DNA from 3 places in the Aeribacillus sp. FSL K6-8394 genome. Region 3 is predicted to be linked to each of the others. Evidence: predicted binding sites of a transcription regulator. Region 3 holds the regulator's gene; each other region holds the start of a gene.
What was found. The regulator LexA, encoded in region 3, represses DNA repair genes until DNA is damaged. The targets are predictions, from matches to a motif close to CGAACATATGTTCG.

Region 1 (2,277 bases), on a different contig from region 3:
GACAAATTAGACTTAGGGATTTAGAAATTTATTTATTATTTAAAAACAGTATGTCTATGGGATATCTTATTATCGAGGATTTAAGAAGACCTTTAAGTGCTAGTGAACGTACTTTATTCCATATTAATACATGAATGAAGAGGATATTCAACAATTTCAAAATGTAATAAAAATCTATGTATTGTCAGATGAACAGTTAAATGAAGAAGATGCAGATATTTTTAGAGAGTTTGCAATGGATTTAGTTGATGGTAAAGATTTTTGTGCATTAATACTGGATTTTCATGTAAATGGAGAATTGTTTGAAAATCTACCACTAGATCTTAAGGTGGAAGATTATCAAAAAATATTACATGCAGTAAATTCTGAATACGATATTTCATATGTAAATTTAGATCATTTGTTATATCTATCTCAAGATTAAGAAAGAGTATCCAATAGTTGAAAGAGGCGACTATTGGGTGCTTTTTATATGCTTAGGGTAGTCTTAGGGGGTGACCGTATAAAGAAAAAAGTAAATATAGTATAAAAGTTGCTTTAATAAAGGCGAATTTTTTAGCCTATGAGCTTCATTATTGCATTTAAATATAATCATAAAGCTATTTCTATTCGTTTATTTTGACTTCATCGCTTTCAACTATTTCCCCTGTATCCTAGGTTTTCTGACCGCTATACATCGCATCATTTTTTATTCTTTGCATTGGCTTATTTTTCCCTTCTCTTTTGTGGTTTTGCTTGAAAGCTTTTTGAGGGCTTCAATATAATAAATGTATAACCGTTGACGAAAAGAGGTTTTTTTATGATCAAGCTTGTGTTTGCCGCATTCGCCCCTTTTTTGCTTGTCTTATTTTTCACAAGAGTTACATATAGTCATGTCGTTGGGACATTGTTGACGGCTGGTTTATTAATTGCCTCTTATTTTGCAGGTCATATGGATACTATTTATATCGCCATTTTGGATGTAGCCAGCTTAGCGGCTGGTTTTATCGCTGCCAGAAGCATGAAAAAAGATAAGAAAACATCTACTTAAACCTGTTCAACACGATTGACAGGTTTTTATTGTCTATGAAAATCAAACGTCAGTTCGTATTTTTGGTGATTCAGCCTGATTATATGTTAAAATAAAATATAAGTTTCTGAATTGGAGGATGTTCCATGGATCGGTTTGAATTAGTTTCAAATTACCAGCCTCAAGGAGATCAGCCGAAAGCTATCAAAGAGCTGGTGGAGGGAATCAGGCAAGGAAAAAAACATCAGACATTGTTAGGTGCAACTGGAACTGGCAAAACGTTTACGATATCCAATGTGATTAAAGAAGTAAACAAACCGACGCTGGTCATTGCCCATAATAAAACGCTTGCCGGACAGCTGTATAGCGAGTTTAAAGAATTTTTCCCGAACAATGCAGTTGAATATTTTGTCAGCTATTATGACTATTATCAGCCGGAAGCGTATGTTCCGCAAACAGATACGTATATTGAAAAAGATGCGAGCATTAATGATGAAATTGATAAATTAAGACATTCGGCCACCTCTGCATTGTTTGAACGGAAAGATGTTATTATTATCGCAAGCGTTTCTTGCATATATGGTTTAGGTTCGCCAGAAGAATATCGTGAGCTGGTCGTAAGTCTTCGCACAGGAATGGAAATCGAGCGCAATGACTTGCTGCGCCGTTTAGTGGATGTTCAGTATGAAAGAAATGATGTAGATTTTCGCAGGGGAACTTTTCGCGTGCGCGGGGATGTAGTGGAAATTTTCCCTGCTTCGCGCGATGAACATTGTATCCGCGTGGAATTTTTCGGAGATGAAATCGACCGCATCCGTGAAGTTGATGCGCTGACAGGCGAAATTATTGGAGAGCGGGAGCATGTAGCGATTTTCCCAGCATCACACTTTGTGACAAGAGAAGAAAAAATGAAAATTGCCATTGCTAATATTGAAAAGGAGCTTGAGGAACGGCTGCATGAACTGCGGGAGAATGGAAAGCTTTTGGAAGCGCAACGGCTCGAGCAACGGACAAGATATGATTTAGAAATGATGCGGGAGATGGGCTTTTGCTCCGGGATTGAAAACTACTCCCGTCATCTTACATTAAGACCGCCCGGTTCGACTCCTTATACGCTTTTAGATTATTTTGGAGATGATTTTTTGATCGTCATTGACGAGTCGCATGTGACGATTCCGCAAATCCGCGGGATGTACAACGGCGACCAGGCGAGAAAACAAGTGCTTGTCGATCATGGATTCCGTTTGCCTTCAGCACTTGACAACCGT
Region 2 (2,277 bases), 490 kb from region 3:
TCAAGAAACTTTCGGATGAGCTTCAAGCCTCTCACTCTATTTCTTGTACATATTACGAACTGGATGTCAGTGACCTTGACGCAGTTTCCGAAGTATTTACGGACATCACAGAGAATTTTGACCGAGTGGATGTTTTAGTCAATAATGCTGGTTTTGGTATTTTTCGAAATGCAGAGGAAGCAACATTCGAAGAGATGCAGCAAATGTTTAAAGTAAATGTGTTCGGATTAATTGCTGCGACAAAGCTGGTTCTTCCGAAGATGCTGGCCCAACGGGAAGGGCATATTATTAATGTCGCCTCTCAGGCTGGCAAAATAGCTACTCCGAAATCAAGCATCTATTCTGCTACAAAACATGCTGTTTTAGGCTTTACGAACAGCTTGCGGATGGAAGTGGCGGACCGCGGGATTTTTGTAACATCTGTCAATCCGGGTCCAATTGAAACGGATTTTTTCAATCTTGCCGATACGTCAGGGGATTATGTGAAAAACGTCCAACGCTGGATGCTTAATCCGGAAGCTGTTGCACAAAAAATCGTGAGCGTGATGCTGACAAATAAACGGGAAATTAATATGCCTGTTTGGATGGAGCTTGGCGGGCTTGTTTATCGTCTCATGCCCTCCCTATTTGAAAAAGTTGCCGGAAATTTGTTTCGGCAAAAATGACCGGGAGCATTATGCAGGAAATGAACAGAAAGCTTAAGGCGGACTTTTCGCTAAAATCTCCGCTCTCACTTCTGAAAAGGCGCGTCAAGCGTCTTTTTATTTTGATAAAAAATTCAGCTCTTTCACCGATTTGTCTCCAACTTAAATCTTCTAAAAAACGCGGCTGTATTTTGAATAAGCTTTCCAAGCTTAATATCTGTTTTTCGATGCCGTACTTCGTTGTTATGCTCCTTTTGTACCGCGAAAAATGGCGCAAATTCCCATTGAAACCGAACGTATATTCCCATACAATAAAAATAAAATAAAACCGAACATACATTCTCATGAGGGGATGATGGAATGAATTATGAATCGTTTCCAAACCGGCATATATTATGCATCGATATGAAAAGCTTTTATGCGAGCTGTGCGGCGGTCATACTTGGGCTTGATCCTTTAACAGCCCACATTGCTATCGTTGGGGACAAAGAGCGGACAGGAAGCATTGTATTGGCCGCTTCACCAAAACTGAAGGAAGATTTCGGAATTCAAACCGGATCCCGCTTATTTCAAATTCCAAACGACCCCCGCATCCGCCTCATCACTCCGAAAATGGCGACGTATTTACGGATTTCTGCTGAAATTACTCGGCTGCTGAACCGCTATGTTCCGAAAGAAAACATCCATGTTTACAGCGTAGATGAATGTTTTATTACTGCAGATGGAACAGAAAGACTTTGGGGGGATGCGCATAGTCTGGCCGAAAAAATTGTGGAAGATTTACGAAATGAATTTTCTCTCCCATGTGCGGTCGGGATCGGTCCAAACATATTGATGGCGAAGCTTTGTCTAGATTTGGAGGCGAAAAAGAAAGGTATAGCGGAATGGACGTATGATGATGTCAAAACGAAGCTGTGGAGCATCAAGCCGTTGCGTAAGATGTGGGGGATTGGGGCAAGACTTGAAAAAACGTTAAATCGAATGGGAATTTTTACAGTCGGTCAGCTCGCAAATTATCCGTTAGAGCTCCTTGAAAAGAAGTTCGGCGTCATGGGGAATCAGCTTTATTACCACGCATGGGGAATAGATCTTTCCGACATAGGCTCTCCGATTATGCTGGGGCAAATCAGTTTTGGAAAAAATCAAATATTGCTTCGCGACTATCCGGACCCCGAAGAGGTGAAATGCGTCATCTTAGAAATGTGCGAGGAAGTGGCAAAAAGAGCGAGGGAACACCGGATGGCGGGGAGAACAATCAGCCTTGGAATCGGCTACAGCCAAAAGGAAGGCGGAGGAGGATTTTACCGTTCAAAAACGATGGATGTCTCAACAAATATTACGATGGATCTTTATCGAGCCTGCCTTTCGCTGTTTGATCGTTTTTATGAGGGAAAGACAGTCAGAAAAATTTCCATCTCTCTTTCCAACGTGGAAAAAGACAGCGGCATGCAGCTTGATTTGTTTAGGCCGAACCGCATAAAAGAGCATCGTTTAGGATATGTAATGGATGCGATTCGGAACAAGCACGGCTCCAATGCACTGCTGCGCGCTGTTTCGTATACGAAGGCAGGAACGAGTCTTCACCGCAACAAGCTGATCGGCGGGCATTATGCGTAACGAATATGAAGAAAAG
Region 3 (2,277 bases):
GAATTTTTGAAGATTTGTTCAAATCCTAAAAATTTAATAATGCTGGCGTTGACGGTCGGGTGAAAGCGCAAGCCTCCTTTATATGGCCCAATTGCACTATTATATTGCACTCTAAATCCGCGGTTTACACGCACTTTTCCTTCGTCATCCACCCATGGAACGCGAAAAATGATCAATCTTTCCGGCTCAACAATTCTTTCAAGTATTCCGTGCTTTATATATGTAGGATGTTGAGCAAATACAGGCACAAGCGAGTCAAATATTTCTTTTACAGCTTGAAGAAACTCAGGCTCATTCGGATTTTTTTCTTGCACGGATTGAAATACTTCATTGACATATTGCTTTGCATTTTCCAATTCACTTTGTTTCATAAGTAATTGATTCATAGCACCTCTCCTATACCTAAAATTTAAGCAGTTAGAAGAATTCAAACAATTCAGTAAATCATCCCGGCACTGGCTAAGGAAGCGAAATCTACAATAAAAAATTCTACAACAAAATAAATCAAAAAACAATGACTGTTGAGAATTGTTGCATAATAGCTTTGCATGCAGGCGCGGAGAAGGCGCCTGAAATTTGTTTCATTGAATCTAGCTTGTCTGCATACATATTGATTAGAAAACATTTTTAAAAATTTAACATCGCTAAGAGAGGGAATTTTGAAAATTTTATAAAAAGAAAAAGGATGCCTCACCTGTTTTGAGACATCGAATATTCAGTGTATGGAACGGTATAGCCCGATCACTTTTCCGAGTATTGTCACATTTTTTAAAATAATCGGTTCCATTGTTGGGTTTTCCGGCTGAAGCCGTATAAAGTCTTTTTCTTTGAAAAACCTTTTTACGGTCGCTTCATTGTCGTCTGTGAGCGCGACAACGATGTCGCCGTTATTGGCTGTTTGCTGCTGTCTGACAATAACTAAATCTCCGTCCAGAATGCCTGCTTCGATCATGCTTTCTCCGACTACTTCAAGCATGAAAAGTTGATCATCACCTGATGCAATATGATTCGGAAGCGGAAAATATTCTTCGATGTTTTCAACGGCAGTGATCGGAATACCAGCCGTCACTTTTCCTATGACCGGCACGTTGATCACATTGTTTGTTAGAAGGTGGCTGCCATCATCGTCCAAAATTTCAATGGCTCTCGGCTTTGTGGGGTCTCTTCTAATCAGTCCTTTGCTCTCAAGCTTTGCTAAATGCCCGTGAACAGTTGAACTGGAGGCAAGACCGACCGCTTCGCCGATTTCTCTTACAGAGGGAGGGTATCCTTTCTTTTTTACTTCCTCCTTAATGAAGTTCAAAATATCTTGTTGTCTCTTAGATAATTTTGTTGACATGTCAAGCACCTCAGTCATATCAATTTGTGTCGATTATAGCATGATTTTTCCAAAAAAGCAAACGTAAGTTCGAATATTTGCTTGACAGAAACATGTGTTCCCTTTTATACTTAAAAACAAAAAACCGAACAAATATTCTGTTTCAGGGGGCGGTTCTATATGGATAAATTATCATGGTCTTACATCGTTTCTTTTTTCCTTGTCATCATGGCGGCAGTTTTGGCGATTTCGTATACTGGAGAAAGGGAAGAGCTCGATCATTATTTGGAGGTTCAAGTGAAGGAAGGGGACAGTTTGTGGAAAATCGCTGATGAATATAAAGAATATGACAATATGTCTCATTCAGAGTTTGTTAAATGGGTTCAGGAGCGAAACAATCTCCAAAGCCTTGTTGTAAAACCGGGGGAAACAATCGTCATTCCGATTGAAAAAAATAAATACTACAATGCTGAATATTTGGCAAACAAAGAATAACCGCAAGGAGCATTTAACATGAGAGCAGTCGTTTATGCAAGAGTCAGCACTGAAAAAGATGAGCAGGAAACATCTTTGAAAAGACAGAAGGACGAGCTGTTAAAGCTCGCAGCTGAAAACGGTATGGAAGTTGTTGAAGTGATAGAAGAAAAAGCGAGCGGGTATGATGTTGATCGTGAAGGGGTTTTTCAACTGCTGGAATTGATTGAGGAGAAAGATATTGAAGCGGTATTAATACAGGATGAAACAAGAATTGGCAGAGGGAATGCCAAAATCGCCATTGTCCATTCCATTTTGAAACAAGGTGTGAAAATTTTCACCGCTGCCCATCGCGGGGAGATGGAACTGTCTGAATCAGACACGATGGTGCTTGAAATCATAGGAATTGTCGAAGAATATCAACGAAAAATTCATAATTTGAAAATAAAGCGGGGAATGTTGAGAGCTATACAAAATGGGTACAG

Region 1: the regulator LexA is predicted to act here: its motif matches at 1,074-1,087, upstream of uvrB (excinuclease ABC subunit UvrB).
Region 2: the regulator LexA is predicted to act here: its motif matches at 936-949, upstream of NSR00_RS06855 (Y-family DNA polymerase).

Annotation. Positions count from the first base shown of each region.
Region 1 is NZ_JBBPAA010000002.1:679,171-681,447, forward strand. Features, by position in the region: gene NSR00_RS15615 (hypothetical protein) at 131-424, shown strand; gene NSR00_RS15620 (CsbA family protein) at 800-1,030, shown strand; gene uvrB (excinuclease ABC subunit UvrB) at 1,156-2,277, shown strand, end outside.
Region 2 is NZ_JBBPAA010000001.1:1,451,366-1,453,642, reverse strand. Features, by position in the region: gene NSR00_RS06860 (SDR family NAD(P)-dependent oxidoreductase) at 1-665, shown strand, start outside; gene NSR00_RS06855 (Y-family DNA polymerase) at 1,005-2,261, shown strand.
Region 3 is NZ_JBBPAA010000001.1:965,594-967,870, reverse strand. Features, by position in the region: gene gdhA (NADP-specific glutamate dehydrogenase) at 1-386, opposite strand, end outside; gene lexA (transcriptional repressor LexA) at 716-1,339, opposite strand; gene yneA (cell division suppressor protein YneA) at 1,499-1,813, shown strand; gene NSR00_RS04455 (YneB family resolvase-like protein) at 1,832-2,277, shown strand, end outside.